4 regions of the Streptomyces sp. DSM 106670 genome follow, and region 1 is predicted to be linked to each of the others. Evidence: riboswitches for the same ligand, from Rfam matches in the RefSeq annotation. Region 1 holds a riboswitch; each other region holds the start of a gene.

Region 1 (4,203 bases):
CCGCAGCGGGATTTCGTCTTCCATGAAGAACTTCTAGCACCATCGAGTAGACAGTGTCTACTCGATGGGCGGGGAGCGCCACGGGCGTTCCGCATCCGTTCCGCCGTTCGTCACGCGCTCCCTGACCACCGGTCAGGTCGTGGACCTCGACTGTGCGGAGGCAGTGACCCAGATGTAACCGAATGGCGTAGAGAACGCGGAACCACGGAGCGTCACAAGCCGTTCTTCTTCCCACTACACGGCCGCCGGACCCCGGCGACGTTCGACCAGAGGAAAGGAAAACGCCCTATGAAGAAGACCGTCGGATGGGCCCAGGACGGCGACGACTGGACGATCACGGTGAACGGCACGCTGTATCGCGCGATCGAGCGGCCGACGGACGGCCGGGTGCACAACTATCTGGTGCGGGGCGACGACCTGACCGCCGAGTGCCCGAGCCTGGGACACGGGCTCGGCGTGATCCGGGCGCACGAGACCCGGCGCTGACACCCCGCCGGTCCGACGACGAGGTGCGGAGGCCGCTGCCGCCCGCGCCTCGACGTGGACCCGTCGCCCGTCCGTGGCCTCAGGCGTCCGTGGCGTCCGGCGCCGGGCGCAGCAGATAGGTGTCCATGATCCAGCCGTGCCGCTCGCGGGCCTCCGCGCGCAGCCGGCTGATCCGTTCGGCCACCTCGTCGAGCGGGCCGGAGACGAGGATCTCGTCCGGGGTGCCGATGTACGCGCCCCAGTGGATCCACAGCCCCCTGCCCGTCAGATGGGTGAAGGTCTCATGGCCGTCGAGCATCACGACGATGTCGACGTCGTCCCCGGGAAAGCCCTGGGCCAGCCGCCGGCCGGGGGTGATGTGGATGGGGCGGCCGACCCCGTTCAGGGTGACGCGGTGCCGGGCGGCGAGGGCGGAGACGCTGCTGATGCCGGGGATCACCTCATGGCCGAATTCCACCGTGCCACGGCCCCGGATGTCGTCGAGGATCGCGAGGGTGCTGTCGTACAGCGAGGGGTCGCCCCACACCAGGAAGGCTCCGCACTGCCCCGGCGCGAGCTCCTCGATGATCAGGCGTTCGCAGATGTCGGCGCGGCGCTGCCGCCAGTCGTGCACCGCCGAGGCGTAGCGCCCGCCGTCCTGCTGGGTGCGGTCCCGCCACGGGTCCTCGGCCTCCACGACGCGGTAGGGGCCGGTGAGGTGTTCGTCCAGGATGTCCCGCCGCAGCCGGGTCAGGGACTCCTTCTCCTTGCCCTTGCCGAGCACGAAGAAGACGTCGGCCCGGCGCATGGCCTTCACCGCGGCGAGGGTCAGATGGTCGGGGTCTCCGGCGCCCATGCCGATGACGAGGACGTGGCGCGGTGCGTAGCTCATGTCGGCCGATCATGCCAGGGGCGAGCCGGGGTGGACTTACTAGGACGTCCAACTATATCTTCGGGGCAGCGGGGTGGCCGGTGCGCAGCCGGACGCCCTCAAGGCCCGTGGTGTCAGGGAAGCCGGTGCGAATCCGGCGCGGTCCCGCCACTGTGACCGGGGAGTTCGTCCTCGCAGGACACGCCACTGACGGCGAAGCCGCCGTCGGGAAGGCATGAGGACGGGCGTCGATCCGGGAGTCAGGATACCGGCCGCGGGATGTTCCGTGTTTCCACGAGGATGGAGCAGACACGCATGGCACCGGTCCGCATGCCCGGCCCCGCAGGCCCGTCCCGGCGAGCGGTTCTTCCCGCCCCCTGACGGCCCACGCCCTTCGCGTCCCACCCACGGCAGGCCCCTTCGCGCCCGCGCACCGACGGTGCGCCGTGCGCCGGAGCCGCCGCGTGCCATCCCCGGATCTCACCTGACGATCTCACCGACGAGAGCAGGCTTTCCATGGTCCGCGAACTCACCCATTTCATCGGCGGCAAGCAGACGCCCGGCACCTCGGGCGCCTACGGCGATGTGTACGACCCCAACACCGGCCGGGTCCAGGCCCGGGTACCGCTGGCCGACCGCGCCGAGACCGAGGCGGCCATCGCCGACGCGGCCGAGGCCCAGCACGAGTGGGGCGAGTGGAACCCGCAGCGCCGCGCCCGGGTGCTGCTGCGCTTCCTCCAGCTCGTCGAGCAGGAGAAGGACGCGCTGGCCCGGCTGCTCTCCTCCGAGCACGGCAAGACCGTGGCGGACGCGCACGGCGACATCGCGCGCGGACTGGACGTGGTGGAGTTCGCCGCCGGTGTCCCGCACCTGGTGAAGGGCGAGTTCAGCGACAACGCCGGGTCCGGCATCGACGTCCACTCGCTGCGCCGGCCGCTCGGCGTCGTCGCGGGCATCACCCCGTTCAACTTCCCCGCGATGATTCCGCTGTGGAAGGCGGCCCCCGCTCTGGCCTGCGGAAACGCCTTCATCCTGAAGCCCTCCGAGCGGGACCCGTCGGTGCCGTTGCGCCTGGCCGAACTGTTCCTGGAGGCGGGGCTGCCGCCCGGGGTGCTCAACGTCGTCAACGGCGGCAAGGAGACGGTCGACACCCTGCTGGAGGACCCGCGCGTCAAGGCGCTCGGCTTCGTCGGCTCGACCCCGATCGCCGCGCACATCTACGCCACCGCCGCCGCCCACGGCAAGCGCGCGCAGTGCTTCGGCGGGGCGAAGAACCACATGATCGTGATGCCGGACGCCGACCTGGACCAGGCGGTGGACGCGCTGATCGGGGCGGGTTACGGATCGGCGGGCGAGCGGTGCATGGCGATCTCGGTGGCGGTGCCCGTGGGCGAGGCCACCGCCGACGCGCTGGTCGCCAGGCTCACCGAGCGGATCGCCGAGCTGCGGATCGGCCGCTCGGACGACCCGGACGCCGACTTCGGGCCGCTGGTGGGCCGCGACGCGGTGGAGCGGGTCCGCGGCTATGTCGATCTCGGCGTCGAGGAAGGCGCCGAACTGGTCGTCGACGGCCGTGACTTCACCCTGGAGGGTCACGAGGACGGCTTCTTCGCGGGCGCCTCGCTCTTCGACCGGGTCACTCCGGACATGCGGATCTACCAGGAGGAGATCTTCGGCCCGGTGGTGTCCGTGGTCCGCGCGGCCGACTACGAGGAGGCGCTGCGGCTGCCCTCGGAGCACCCGTACGGCAACGGCGTGGCGCTCTTCACCCGCGACGGCGACACCGCGCGCGACTTCACCCGCCGCGTCGACACCGGCATGGTCGGCGTCAACGTGCCGATCCCGGTGCCGGTCGCGTACCACACGTTCGGCGGCTGGAAGCGGTCCGGCTTCGGCGATCTGAACCAGCACGGTCCGGACGCCATCCGCTTCTACACCCGTACGAAGACCGTCACTTCGCGCTGGCCCGCCTCGGGAATCCGGGACGGCGCGAGCTTCACGATTCCGACCATGGGATGAGTGCCGTGACCACGCTCCTCACCGACGACCAGCTCGCGGTCGTCGAGACGACCCTGGACTTCGCCCAGGAACACCTGGCCCCGCACGCCGTCGCCTGGGACCAGGACAAGCACTTCCCCGTCGACGTCCTGCGCAAGGCGGCGGAACTCGGCCTCGGCGGCGTCTACGTACGCGACGAACTCGGCGGCTCCGGGCTCTCCCGCTCCGACGGGGTCCTGGTCTTCGAGGCCCTGGCCACCGGCTGCCCGTCCATCGCGGGCTATCTCTCCATCCACAACATGGTCGGCTGGATGATCGACCGGTACGGCGGCGAGGCCCAGCGCGGCCGCTATCTGCCCGCGCTCTGCACCATGGAGCAGCTCGGCAGCTACTGCCTGACCGAGCCGGGCGCCGGGTCCGACGCCGCCGCGCTGCGCACCCGCGCGGTCCGCGACGGCGGCCACTGGGTGCTGACGGGGACGAAGCAGTTCATCTCCGGGGCAGGCGCCTCGCATATCTACATCGTGCTGGCCCGCACCGGCGACGACGGGCCCCGGGGCATCTCCGCGTTCCTCGTCGAACGCGACGATCCCGGGCTGTCGTTCGGGGTCAACGAGAAGAAGATGGGCTGGAACGCCCAGCCGACCCGGCAGGTCCTGCTGGACGAGGTGCGGATCCCGGCCGACCGGCTGCTCGGCGAGGAGGGCGGCGGCTTCCGTATCGCGATGAACGGCCTGAACGGCGGCCGACTGGGCATCGCCGCCTGCTCGTTGGGCGGTGCGCAGAGCGCGCTGGACCGGAGCCTCGCCCATCTCGCGGACCGGGAGGCGTTCGGCGCCCGGCTGCTGGACTCGCAGGCGCTGCAGTTC
Region 2 (4,203 bases), 6.7 Mb from region 1:
GGTCTCGTAGTTCGCCGCGGCGTCGTAGGTGCTGGGTGTGTTGACCTGGAGGATCTCCGAGCACAGGTTGGACATGTTGATCCAGCCGGGGATCGGGTTGGCCCGGTTCACCGTGTCCTCGAACAGCAGGTACGGGTAGCCGGACTCGAACTGGAGCTCCGCGATCGTCTTGAAGAACTCCCGCGCGCTCAGCACGGACTTACGGATCCGGGGGTTGGCGACCAGGTCGTCGTAGTGCTCGCTGACCGAGAGGTCGGAGAGCGGCTTTCCGTACTCGCGCTCGACGTCGTACGGCGAGAACAGGTGCATGTCCTCGTTGCGCTTGGCGAGTTCGAAGGTGATGTCGGGCACGACCACGCCGAGCGAGAGGGTCTTGATGCGGATCTTCTCGTCCGCGTTCTCCCGCTTGGTGTCCAGGAACCGCATGATGTCGGGGTGGTGGGCGTGCAGATACACCGCGCCCGCGCCCTGCCGTGCGCCGAGCTGGTTGGCGTAGCTGAAGGAGTCCTCCAGCAGCTTCATCACGGGCACGACACCGGAGGACTGGTTCTCGATCTTCTTGATCGGCGCGCCCTGCTCACGGAGGTTCGTCAGCAGCAGCGCCACTCCGCCGCCGCGCTTGCTGAGCTGGAGGGCGGAGTTGATGCCGCGTCCGATGGACTCCAGGTTGTCCTCGACGCGCAGCAGGAAGCAGGAGACCAGCTCGCCGCGCTGTGCCTTGCCCGCGTTGAGGAAGGTCGGCGTCGCGGGCTGGAAGCGGCCGGACATCATCTCGTCCACCAGCGCGGAGGCCAGCTGCTCGTCCCCGGCGCCGAGGAAGAGCGCGGTGGCGACGACGCGGTCCTCGTACCGCTCCAGGAAGCGCGAGCCGTCGAACGTCTTGAGCGTGTACGAGGTGTAGTACTTGAACGCCCCGAGGAAGGTACGGAAGCGGTGCCCGTGGGCGTACGCCTGCCGGTACAGGCCCTCCAGGAAGCTCCAGTCGTAGCGCCGGAACGGCGCCTCCTCGTAGTAGTCGTTGCCGATCAGGTGGTCGATCTTCTCCTTCAGCGACCCGAACTCCACCGTGCTCGGATTGACGTGCTGGAGGAAGTACTGCCGGACGGCCTCGCGGTCCTGGTCGAACTGGATGCGGCCGTCGCAGTCGTACATGTTCAGCATGGCGTTGAGCGCGTGGTAGTCCCGGCGGGTGCCGACCGACTCACGCCCGGCGGGCGGCGCGGTGAGCGGTGCGGTGATCGTCGTGCTGATGGTGCTCATGCCCTCGGCCGTGCCAAGGGTTCCTGTCGTGTCCAAAACTTCCGCAGCCCTTCCCTCACGGCACGGACATCGCGGTCCGTGCCCAGCAGTTCGAATCGGTACAGCTCCGGGACCCCGCACTTCGCCGAGATGACCCGGCCGGCCAGGCAGTAGTCCACGCCGAAGTTGGTGTTCCCGGAGGCGATCACTCCGCGCAGCAGCGCCCTGTTCGCCTCGACGTTCAGGAAGCGGATCACCTGTTTCGGGACCGCTCCGGCGCGTTCACCGCCGCCGTAGGTCGGCACGATCAGGACGTACGGCCCGGTGGCCTCGGGCATGCCCTCGCGACGCGGGTGCAGGGGGATGCGGGTGGCGGGCAACTCCAGCTTCTCCACGAAGCGTTTGGTGTTCTCCGAGACACTGGAAAAATAGATCAGACCGCTCAACGGTCGCCGCCTCCTCTCGCTCGTTCCTGTCTCCGTCGTCCGAGGACCGGAGAGGAGCGGCGGCACGCGAGGCGGAGAGCGGGGCGGCGCGAAGGAAGACATGCCGGGCCCGGCTCCGTACGACGGCCACGCGACCCTCCCTCGGGGCCTCGAAGCGCGCGCACCGCAGACGGATGCACGCGCCGGTGGCAGGTCTTCGGACTCGCGGGCCTGTTCCGACGTACGCCAGAACACCTAGTGGCCGTCGCTTCCCGGGCCCGTTTCTCGGGCCCAGTGCGTGTGACGGCGGTCGTTCCCGCTCACCGCTGCGGGGCAGTCCCGGATTTTCACCGGGTTCCCTCTTGCCTCGCGGGACGCCACTGCGCCCCGCGAACCACCAGCAACGCCAACACTACATCTGGAGGGTTGGCGATGCACGCAACCCCAGATGTTGTGTTGCGTGGAAAAGTTAGGTATACCTAACTCCTGCGTGAGCGGCTCGACGGCGCGACCCGTACCGGGTCAGTCACCCCTGGGGCCGCTCTTCCTCCTGGTACGAGTGGCGCTGCCCGGTCCAGGGGTCGGCGATGTTGTGATAGCCGCGTTCCTCCCAGAACCCGCGCCGGTCCCGGGTCATGTACTCGATGCCGCGCAGCCACTTGGGGCCCTTGTAGCCGTAGAGGTGGGGCACGACCAGCCGGAGGGGGAAGCCGTGCTCGGCGGTGAGGGATTCGCCGTTGCGGTGGGTGGCCATGAGCGTCCGGTCGGAGGTGAAGTCGGCGAGGCGCAGGTTGGCGCTGTAGCCGTACTCCGCCCAGGCCATGACATGGGTGACGTCCGGTGCGGGCGGCGCGAGCTCCAGGAGGACCGAGGCGGGCACCCCGAAGAACTCGTGCCCGAGGGTCGACGTGCCGGAGGCGCAGTGGAGGTCAGCGGTGATCGTGGCCTTGGGGAGGGCGGTCACTTCCTCGAACGTCCAGGAGTGCTTCTCCCCCGTCGCGGTGGCGCCGAAGACCTGGAGGCTCCAGCGGTCGGCCCGGAACTTGGGCACGGGCCCGTAGTGGGAGACCGGCCACCCCTTGGCCTCGCGCTGCCCCGGAGGAAGGGCTTCACCTCGCACCGCACACCTCACCCATCGCATGGTGGCAACCGTGCCCGGCGGAGAACCGCATCAGCGAGATCAGATCCGGGCTTCACCTGTCAGATGTGAGCCACCGAGGCGGATTGCCCTCTTGAACGAGATCCACTGTACCCATCTCGCCCCGGGCCTCCTGAACCCCGCCGGGAGGGCCTCAGGCGGAGGCGAGGGAGATCTCGGTCGACTTGATCAGGGCGACGACGGAGGTGCCGACCTTCAGGCCCAGGTCCTCGACAGCGTCCTTGGTGATGGCCGAGGTCAGTTCGCCTCCCTCGACGGAGACCTTCACGGAGCCCATGGCTCCGCCCGTCGTCACGTCGGTGACGGAGCCCGTGAGCTGGTTGCGGATGGAGACTCCCTCGACCGGGCCGGTCGCGAGGGCGACCTCGGTCGACTTCACGAGGGCCCTGACCGCGCATCCTTCGGCCAGGCCCAGGTCCTTGACCGCGTCGGCGGTGATGGCAGCGGTGATGTGCTGACCACCGGCCAGGCGCACCTTCACCGACGCCATGGCTTCGCCCGTGGTGACGGCGGTGACGGTGCCGGGCAGCTGGTTACGAATGGACAGGGTCATGGGAACACGCCTCGCAAAGCCGGAAACCAACAGATGTCACTTCTGTGACCTGCGTTTCCGCCGACGCTACCGGAGAGAAATTCCTCTTCCACGGCACGCGTCGCATCCACCAGCCGAACGGGCGTAATCACCTCGCAATACGTGTCCGCATCGAACTCCGCAACTCGTTCCGCGGATGGCGTCGGACACGGGTTGTCGGCAGGATCGTGGAGAGACGCACCGACCGACCCCGATCACTCACCCGCGGCGCACACCGAGGCACCGGCGAGAACGCGGTTCGACAAGGCCTCTGCCACGTTCGTTAGGAGACAGACATGAAGATGCTGATCAACGTCCTCCAGTTTGGTGCGGCCGCAGGTCAGGGCCATGCTGTGGGACCCCAGGTCAGCAAACACCCAGCATAAGTCAGGAAAGGGCACACCTTGGCGACCAAACTTGTCCGCGGCATGGGCAACTTCTTCAAGTCCTGCGCCTGCAAGCACCAGGGCCGCTGCTCACACCTGTACACCATTCGCTTCCGCAACAGCTCGGGGCGTCAGGTGGAAGAGTCGGGCTTCCCGACACAGGATGACGCCCTCGACCGCCTGACGGCCATCTACAGCGAGAAGCGTCGCACACCCATCCAGCAAGCCGAACTGAAGCGGGAAATAGGGAAGCAGCGGTTCGGTCAGTACGCCGCATCATGGCTCCCACGGCAGCGGCACTACGCGGCCGGCAGTATACGCACGGTGAATCAACTCCTGGACAGCCAGATCCTACCGATTCTCGATTCCCGTCGCGTCAACACCTTTTCTTCCACGGCCATCGAAGACTTCATTCTCTCCATG
Region 3 (4,203 bases), 1.3 Mb from region 1:
GCTGGGCAACGCCTACAAGCCGTTCCGCGAGGTCAGCTGGAAGCCGGGCGTCTGGTTCGCCAGCGCCGTCGTGGTCGGCGGCTGGGGCTACTTCCTCTGGGTCGGTGTGCACGACCCGCTGGGCGGCATCAACCAGCTCTTCCCGCTCTTCGGCATCGCCAACCAGCTGCTGGCCGCCGTCGCGCTGGCCGTCTGCACCACGCTGCTCGTCAAGTCCGGCCGGCTGAAGTGGGCGTGGGTCACCGCGGTCCCGCTCGCCTGGGACGTGGCGGTCACCCTCACCGCGAGCTGGCAGAAGATCTTCTCCGAGGACGTGAAGGTCGGCTTCTTCGCCCAGCGCGACAAGTACCAGGCGGGTATCGACGCGGGCGAGGTGCTGGCCCCCGCGAAGAACATGGACGACATGCGGACCGTCGTCACCAACTCCACCGTCGACGGGGTGCTGAGCGCGCTCTTCGCGCTCCTCATCATCGTGGTGCTCGTGGACGCCGGGCGGGTCTGCTACAAGGCCATCCGCGACCCGGAGAGCGTCAAGCTCCACGAGACGCCGTACGTCGAGTCCAGGCTCGTCGCCCCGGCCTCGCTCATCGCGACCCCGGAGGAGAAGGCCGAACTGGCCGCCGCCGGCGTCGGCCCCGAGGGCGGCATCCGCAAGGAGGCCGCGGGAACGGGGAGTCCGACATGACCGTCGCGGACGTCCGGCGGGTGGCGGGACGGATCCGCTGGTACGTCCGTGAGCTGACCGGTGAGTCCACGTACGACCGCTATGTGGCGCACGCGAGGACGCACGATCCGGACGCGCCGGTGATGACCCGCCGCGCGTTCGAGCGCAGCCGCACGGACGCCCGCGAGGCCGATCCGCGCGAGGGCTTCCGCTGCTGCTGAGCACCGTCGGCCGGTCAGCGGGTCCTGGATCCCGGGCCGTCGCCCCTCCCCCGATGGAGCGGGCGGCGGCCCGGCGGCCGTTCCGGTGTCCGTCCACCGTTCGATTTCCCGGTGCACGGACCCCTCACCGTACGAAAAGATGTGCCCATGACATCGCGTTCCCGGTCGCCCCGGCTCCGGCCCCTCCTCCTGACCCTGCCGCTGACGCTGGCACTGGCCCTGGCGGCGACGGGCTGCGGCACCGAGCCCGCGCCCGACACGATGGCGGCGGGCCGGAGTTCCTCGGACGGTCCGGCACCGGACCGGGCGGAGCTGGAGGCGCGGGCGAGCGCCGCGCAGCTCGTCGCGGAGCATGTGTGGGTGACCGAGGCCGCGGGCTACGCCCTGGCGCGCCAGTCGGTCGGGGTGCTCGGTGACGACGGGTTCAGCAGCTCCTACACCGCGCCGGACGGCGGAACGCTCCAGCTGTCGGTGGAGCGCCGCCCGCACGCCGAGGCCGACTGTACGGAGGGCTCCGCGGCCGCGAGCGGTCAGGAGCCCCTGGTGACGTGCGAGCGGGACGGCGAACAGTGGTACCGGGCCACCGAGTCGGGCCATGCGTACGCCTGGGAGCAGGGCGAACTCGTGGTCACGGTGAGCGGGCCGCGCGACAAGGTGGACCGGACGACGCTGCGTTCGGCGGCGCGGGCCGCCCACCGCGCCGACGACCGGGAACTGGACCGGGTGCTGCCGCCGGCCGGGGAGGCCGCCGGGCGGCAGCCGGTCGAGCGCGGCGATCTGCCACCGGTGGGCGACGGCGCGCCGAACAACGATGTGGGAGCGAGTGGCTGATGGATCTGACGATCAGGGTGGCGGAGCCCGCCGAGTTCGCCGTGCTCGGCGGGATCATCGCCGAGGCGTATCTCGGCGACGATCTGCTGGACGGCCCGCAGGACCCGTATCTGCTCAAGCTGCGGGCGGTGGAACAACGGGCGGCCGAGGCGGAGGTGCTGGTCGCGCTCGACGCGGACGGGACGGTGCTCGGCGGTGTGACCTATGCCGCTCCCGGCACTCCGTGGCGCGACATCGCCGGTCCGGACGAGGCCGAATTCCGGATGCTGGCCGTGGCCCGCGCGGGGCGCGGACGGGGCGTGGGAGAGGCTCTCGTGCGGGCGTGCGTCAAGCGGGCCCGGTCGGCGGAAGATGTCCGGGCACTGGTGCTGTCGACGCAGCCGGGCATGCTCGCGGCCCATAGGATCTACCGTCGGCTCGGCTTTCTGCGGACCCCTGAACGGGACTGGGAGCCGGTGCCGGGCCTGCGGCTCATGACCTTCCGGCTGTGGCTGGAGGCGGCGTCCTGAGGGGCGTATTAAATCGACGCGACACAACATGTGGGGGCCGCAGCATCTGGCGGCCCCCACATGTATGCTCGACCTCGCTGTCGTCGCAGGGGAATCCGGTGCGAATCCGGAACTGTCCCGCAACGGTGTGATCAGTGTGTTTTTGCACACCTGAAGTCCGATGACCTGCCGACAGCGCGTCCGGATCGACCGAACCGGATGCCAGACGTCCGGGCCTCGCGGATAGGCCGGTGGACGCCGTCAGCTGTGCTGCCCTGCCCCGGGCTTCGCGCTGCCCGGCTCCCCCGCCTGCTGCCGGCCCCCTGCCGAGCGAGGGAAAGCCCAGTGACCATCGCGCCCGCCGATCCGGTTTCAGCCACCGAATCCGCCGAGTCCACCACGGCCGGTAACGCCCCGAACGACGGACCCGGGACCGCTTTGCTGCGGACCCTGACCGACCTCACCGTCGATCTGCCCGACACCGACCCCGGCCGGGTCGCCGCCGCCGCGCTGCGCGGGCGCAACGCCCGTTCCGACGAGGCCGAGTTGCGCTCGCTGGCCACCGAGGCCGCCGCGGGGCTGATCTCCGAGGACCCGGCGTACTCCCGGCTCGCCGCCCGGCTGCTGACCCGCACAATCGCGGACGAGGCCGCGGGGCAGGGCGCGACGTCCTTCTCCGCCTCGGTCGCCGTCGGGCACCGCGAGGGCCTGATCGCCGACCGCACCGCCGCGTTCGTGGCGCTGCACGCGGCCGCGCTCGACCAGCTCGTCGAGCAGGCCCTGGCGGACGGCGCCGACGACCGCTTCGGCTACTTCGGTCTGCGGACGCTGCACAGCCGTTACCTCCTGCGCCACCCGCTCACCCGCGAGGTCATCGAGACCCCGCAGCACTTCATGCTGCGCGTGGCCGCGGGCCTCGCCGAGGACGAGTCGGTGCGGGCGCTGGACGAGGTCGCCGCGCTCTACGGGCTGATGAGCAAGCTGGACTACCTCCCCTCCTCCCCCACCCTCTTCAACTCCGGTACCCGGCACCCGCAGATGTCCTCCTGCTATCTGCTGGACTCGCCGAAGGACGAGCTGGACTCGATCTACGACCGCTACCACCAGGTGGCGCGGCTCTCCAAGCACGCGGGCGGCATCGGTCTGTCGTACTCCCGCATCCGTGCCCGGGGTTCGCTGATCCGGGGCACAAACGGGCACTCCAACGGCATCGTGCCGTTCCTCAAGACGCTGGACGCCTCCGTCGCGGCGGTGAACCAGGGTGGCCGGCGCAAGGGCGCGGCGGCGGTCTACCTGGAGACCTGGCACGCGGACATCGAGGAGTTCCTGGAGCTCCGCGACAACACCGGTGAGGACCAGCGGCGTACGCACAACCTGAACCTGGCGCACTGGATCCCGGACGAGTTCATGCGCCGGGTCGACGCGGACACCGAGTGGTCGCTGTTCTCCCCGGCGGACGTGCCCGAGCTGGTCGACCTGTGGGGCGACGCGTTCGACGCGGCCTACCGCGCGGCCGAGGCCAAGGGCCTGGCCCGCAGGACGATTCCGGCGCGTGAGCTGTACGGCCGGATGATGCGGACCCTCGCGCAGACCGGTCAGGGCTGGATGACGTTCAAGGACGCCTCCAACCGGACCGCGAACCAGACCGCCGAGCCGGGCCGGGTCGTGCACTCCTCGAACCTGTGCACGGAGATCCTGGAGGTCACCGACGACGGCGAGACGGCCGTCTGCAACCTGGGCTCGGTCAACCTGGGCGCCTTCGTGGCGAACGGCTCGATCGACTGGGAGCGTCTGGACGCCACCGTGCGTACGGCCGTGACCTTCCTGGACCGGGTCGTCGACATCAACTTCTACCCGACCGAGCAGGCCGGGCGCTCCAACTCCCGCTGGCGGCCGGTCGGCCTGGGTGCGATGGGCCTCCAGGACGTCTTCTTCCAGCTGCGTCTGCCGTTCGACTCGCCCGAGGCGCGCGCGCTCTCCACGAAGATCTCCGAGCGCA
Region 4 (4,203 bases), 4.2 Mb from region 1:
TCTACGGCGCGAACCTGATCTCCGTGAAGCTCTTCGGTGAGCTGGAGTTCTGGTTCTCCATGGTCAAGGTCACCGCCATCATCGGCATGATCCTGATCTGCGCGGGCGTCCTCACCGTCGGATTCTCCGACGCCGGCGACACCGCGACCGTCTCCAATCTCTGGAACGACGGCGGCTTCTTCCCGAACGGCATCACCGGCACGCTCATGACGCTCCAGATCGTCATGTTCGCCTTCCTCGCCGTGGAACTCGTCGGCGTCACCGCCGGGGAGTCCAAGGACCCCAAGACCGTGCTGCCCAAGGCCATCAACACCGTGCCGTGGCGCATCGCCGTCTTCTACGTCGGCGCGCTCATCATGATCCTGTCGGTCGTGCCCTGGTCCACCTTCAAGCCCGGCGTCTCGCCGTTCGTGAAGGCCTTCGAGGAGATGGGCCTCGGCATCGGCGCCGCCATCGTCAACTTCGTCGTCCTCACCGCGGCGCTCTCCTCCTGCAACTCCGGCATGTACTCCACCGGCCGCATGCTCCGCGACCTCGCCCTCAACGGCCAGGGCCCCCGGGCCTTCACCAAGCTGACGAAGAACGGCCTGCCGCTGGTGGGCACCACGTTCTCCGCCGCCCTGATGCTCGTCGGCGTGTGGATCAACTACCAGTGGCCGGGCGAGGCGTTCAACTACGTCGTCTCCTTCGCGACCATCTCCGGCATGTGGGCCTGGATCATGATCCTGATCAGCCAGATCCGCTACCGCCGCATGGCCGACGCGGGCATGCTGCCGCAGTCCTCGTTCAAGGCCCCCGGCGCGCCGTACACCAGCTGGTTCGCGCTCGCCTTCATCGGCATGGTCATCGTGATGATGGCGATCGACGAGGACGCCAGGATCTCGCTCTACTGCGCACCGCTGTGGGCGCTCATCCTCTTCGTCTCCTACCGGGTGCTCCAGGCGCGCACCCCGGAGAAGACCGGGAAGGCCACCTCCGGCACCCACTGACCCGGGCGGCGGGCCCCACACCGCCCCCTTCCTCCCGGACCGCCCCGGCCTCCCCAAAGGCCGACGGCGTCCAGCATGCGGGCCGTCGCGTACCACCCACCGGTACACGGCGGCCCGCCTGCTTATCCTGGCGCCATGCTGACCATCACCCAGACGCTCTACGACCAGATCGTCGCCCACTCCCGGGCCGACCACCCCGACGAGGCGTGCGGAGTGGTCGCGGGCCCGGCCGGGACGGACCGGCCCGAGCGCTTCATCCCGATGCTCAACGCCGCCCGCTCGCCCACGTTCTACGAGTTCGACTCGGCCGACCTCCTCAAGCTCTACCGCGAGATGGACGACCGCGACGAGGAGCCCGTGATCGTCTACCACTCGCACACGGCGACCGAGGCCTACCCCTCCCGCACCGACGTGACGTACGCCAACGAGCCCGGCGCCCACTACGTCCTCGTCTCCACCGCCGACACCGACGGCTCCGGCCCCTTCCAGTTCCGCTCGTACCGCATCGTGGACGGCGAGATCACCGAGGAAGACGTGCAGGTCGTCGAGGCGTACTGAGCACCCGGGCAGCTCGCGGACCCACCGCACGGGTCTGGCACACTGCACCCCAGACCCGACCACAAGGCAGCAGGAACCAGGAAGCCGGTGCGAATCCGGCACGGTCCCGCCACTGTGACCGGGCCCCCTCCCGTACGGACTCCGACTCCGTGCCGGAGGGCGGCCCGGAAGCCAGGAACTGGCCCGCCGCCTTCTCGCATCGACCAGGGGACGCGGAAATCCCCCGGAGAGGCCCCGCCATGTCCCGGCGCACCCCCGCGCTCATAGCCGCCGCCGTGCTGCTCCCGCTCGCCCTCACCGCCTGCTCGGCCTCGGAGAGCGCCGAGCCCGAAGCCGCGTCCACGAGCGACGGCTTCCCGTACACCGTCAAGAACTGCGGTGTCACCACCACGTACCAGGCCCCGCCGAAGCGCGTCGTGACCATGAACCAGCACGTCACCGAGATCATGCTGGAACTGGGCCTGAAGAGCTCCCTCGTCGGCACCGCCTACCTCGACGACCAGGTCCTGCCGAAGTACGCGAAGGACTACGCCGCCGTCCCGGTCCTCGCCAAGGAGTACCCCTCCTACGAGCAGGTCCTCGCCGCCGACCCCGACTTCGTCTACGGCGGCTACGCCAGCGCGTTCGCGGCAGGCGACGGGCGCGGCCGCGAGGCGCTGAAGAAGTCCGGCATCGAGACCCGGCTGAACACCGAGAGCTGCGCCGAGGCCGACACCCCGATGGAGACCCTCTACGAGGAGATCCGCGAGGTCGGCCGCACCTTCGGCGTCCCCGACCGCGCCGAGGCCTGGATCAAGCAGGCCAAGGCCGACAACGCCGCCACCGCGAAGAAGCTGGCGGACCTGAAGCCGCTCCCCGTCTTCGTCTACGACAGCGGCGACAAGACCGCCTTCACCGCGGGCGGCAAGGGCATCGGCAACGAGCTGATCGAGCGGGCCGGTGGCACCAACGTCTTCGCCGACCTCGACAAGGCCTTCGGCGACGCCTCCTGGGAGAACGTCGTCGCCCGCAAGCCCGAAGCCATCGTGATCTACGACTACGGCTCCACCACCGTCGAACAGAAGAAGAAGCGCCTCCTGACCGACCCGGCCCTCGCCGACGTCCCCGCCATCAAGAACAAGCGCTTCGCGGTCATGCCGCTCTCCGACGCGGTCCTCGGCGTCCGCGTCCCCGCCGCCGTCGACAAGCTCGCGGCCCAGCTCCACCCGGCGGCCACCACCCCGTGAGCTGCCGCGCCTCCGCACCGCGGCGGCCGCTCGGTTACGTCCTGGTGCTCGGCGTCCTCGCCGCGCTGCTGGCCGTCGCCGTGCTCGCCGCCCTCGCCCTCGGCTCCGTCCGCATCCCGCCCGGCCAGGTCCTCGACATCCTGACCGGGCGGGCGGAGGCGAGCCCGTTCCGCACGATCGTCCTGGACGTGCGGCTGCCCCGGGTGCTGCTCGGCATCGTCGTCGGCGCCGGACTCGCCGTCATCGGCACCGTCCTCCAGGCCCTCGTACGCAACCAGCTCGCCGACCCGTTCCTCCTCGGCGTCTCCTCCGGAGCCTCCACCGGCGCGGTCCTGGTGATCGTCCTCGGCATCGGCGCCACCCTCGCCACCACCGTCACGATCCCCGCCGCCGCCTTCGCCGGAGCCCTGCTCTCGCTGCTGCTCGTCTACACCCTGGCGCGCGGCGGAGGCGGCCTCACCACCAACCGGCTCGTCCTCGCCGGGGTCGCCGTCTCCTACGTCCTGTCCGCCCTGACCAGCCTGATCCTGGTCACCTCGGCCCGCGCCGACCACCTCCAGGAAGTCCTCTACTGGACCCTCGGCGGCCTCGGCGCGGCCCGCTGGGACATGCTCGCCCTCCCCGCGATCACCCTGGTCGTCGGCACCGCCGTCCTCCTCACCCTGGCCCGCCCGCTCGACCTGCTCCTGGTGGGGGAGGAGGGCGCCACCGTCCTCGGCCTCGACACCGCCCGCTTCCGGGCCGCCGTCTTCGTCCTCGCCTCCCTGATGACCGGCGTGCTCGTCGCGTACAGCGGGGCCATCGGGTTCGTCGGCCTGATGGTCCCGCACATGGCCCGCATGGTCGTCGGAGCGGCCCACCGCGCGCTGCTGCCCGTGGTCGCCCTCGGCGGAGCGGTGTTCCTGGTCCTCGCCGACCTGGCCGCCCGGACGCTCGCCGCCCCGCAGGACATCCCGGTCGGCGTGCTCACGGCCCTGACCGGCGGCCCGTTCTTCCTCTGGATGCTGCGCCGCAGGCCCGAGGGAGCACCGGCATGAGGCTTCTTCCTGTCCGGACCGGCCGCACGACGCCCTTCCCCGTCCGGAGCGCCCGCACGACGACACACGTACGTTCCGCCGAGGGAGCCCACCCGTGACCACCCTGCGCACCGAAGGCCTCTCGTACGGGACCGGCGAGGGCCGCCATCTCGTCGACGCCGTCGACCTCACCGCCGCCGACGGCGAGACCGTCGGACTCGTCGGCCCCAACGGCAGCGGCAAGACCACCCTCCTGCGCTGCGTCTACGGCACCCTGCGCCCCACCCACGGCCGCGTCCTCCTCGACGGCGACGACCTCGCCACCCTCCCGGTGAAGGCCCGCGCCCAGCGCATCGCCACCGTCCCGCAGGACGGCCACGCCGGATTCGAGCTCACCGTCGGCCAGGTCGTCGC

The links. Region 1 has a riboswitch for cobalamin ahead of ACSMXR_RS31265 (CoA-acylating methylmalonate-semialdehyde dehydrogenase). Riboswitches for the same ligand answer to the same signal wherever they lie in the genome.
Region 2: linked by a shared signal. The riboswitch ahead of nrdI (class Ib ribonucleoside-diphosphate reductase assembly flavoprotein NrdI) and the one ahead of ACSMXR_RS31265 (CoA-acylating methylmalonate-semialdehyde dehydrogenase) in region 1 are both predicted to bind cobalamin.
Region 3: linked by a shared signal. The riboswitch ahead of ACSMXR_RS25535 (ribonucleoside-diphosphate reductase subunit alpha) and the one ahead of ACSMXR_RS31265 (CoA-acylating methylmalonate-semialdehyde dehydrogenase) in region 1 are both predicted to bind cobalamin.
Region 4: linked by a shared signal. The riboswitch ahead of ACSMXR_RS12645 (ABC transporter substrate-binding protein) and the one ahead of ACSMXR_RS31265 (CoA-acylating methylmalonate-semialdehyde dehydrogenase) in region 1 are both predicted to bind cobalamin.

The regions. Positions count from the first base shown of each region.
Region 1 is NZ_CM147704.1:7,055,196-7,059,398, reverse strand. It holds gene ACSMXR_RS31280 (TetR/AcrR family transcriptional regulator) at 1-24, opposite strand, end outside; gene ACSMXR_RS31275 (hypothetical protein) at 289-486, shown strand; gene cobF (precorrin-6A synthase (deacetylating)) at 566-1,357, opposite strand; cobalamin riboswitch at 1,449-1,627, shown strand; gene ACSMXR_RS31265 (CoA-acylating methylmalonate-semialdehyde dehydrogenase) at 1,853-3,355, shown strand; gene ACSMXR_RS31260 (acyl-CoA dehydrogenase family protein) at 3,352-4,203, shown strand, end outside.
Region 2 is NZ_CM147704.1:334,178-338,380, forward strand. It holds gene nrdE (class 1b ribonucleoside-diphosphate reductase subunit alpha) at 1-1,260, opposite strand, end outside; gene nrdI (class Ib ribonucleoside-diphosphate reductase assembly flavoprotein NrdI) at 1,257-1,685, opposite strand; cobalamin riboswitch at 1,856-2,079, opposite strand; gene ACSMXR_RS01410 (molybdopterin-dependent oxidoreductase) at 2,191-2,784, opposite strand; gene ACSMXR_RS01415 (TOBE domain-containing protein) at 2,957-3,376, opposite strand; gene ACSMXR_RS01420 (hypothetical protein) at 3,799-4,203, shown strand, end outside.
Region 3 is NZ_CM147704.1:5,734,373-5,738,575, reverse strand. It holds gene ACSMXR_RS25555 (carbon starvation CstA family protein) at 1-685, shown strand, start outside; gene ACSMXR_RS25550 (YbdD/YjiX family protein) at 682-885, shown strand; gene ACSMXR_RS25545 (hypothetical protein) at 1,033-1,716, shown strand; gene ACSMXR_RS25540 (GNAT family N-acetyltransferase) at 1,716-2,225, shown strand; cobalamin riboswitch at 2,259-2,412, shown strand; gene ACSMXR_RS25535 (ribonucleoside-diphosphate reductase subunit alpha) at 2,550-4,203, shown strand, end outside.
Region 4 is NZ_CM147704.1:2,850,239-2,854,441, reverse strand. It holds gene ACSMXR_RS12655 (amino acid permease) at 1-989, shown strand, start outside; gene ACSMXR_RS12650 (M67 family metallopeptidase) at 1,125-1,547, shown strand; cobalamin riboswitch at 1,566-1,748, shown strand; gene ACSMXR_RS12645 (ABC transporter substrate-binding protein) at 1,787-2,773, shown strand; gene ACSMXR_RS12640 (FecCD family ABC transporter permease) at 2,770-3,810, shown strand; gene ACSMXR_RS12635 (ABC transporter ATP-binding protein) at 3,905-4,203, shown strand, end outside.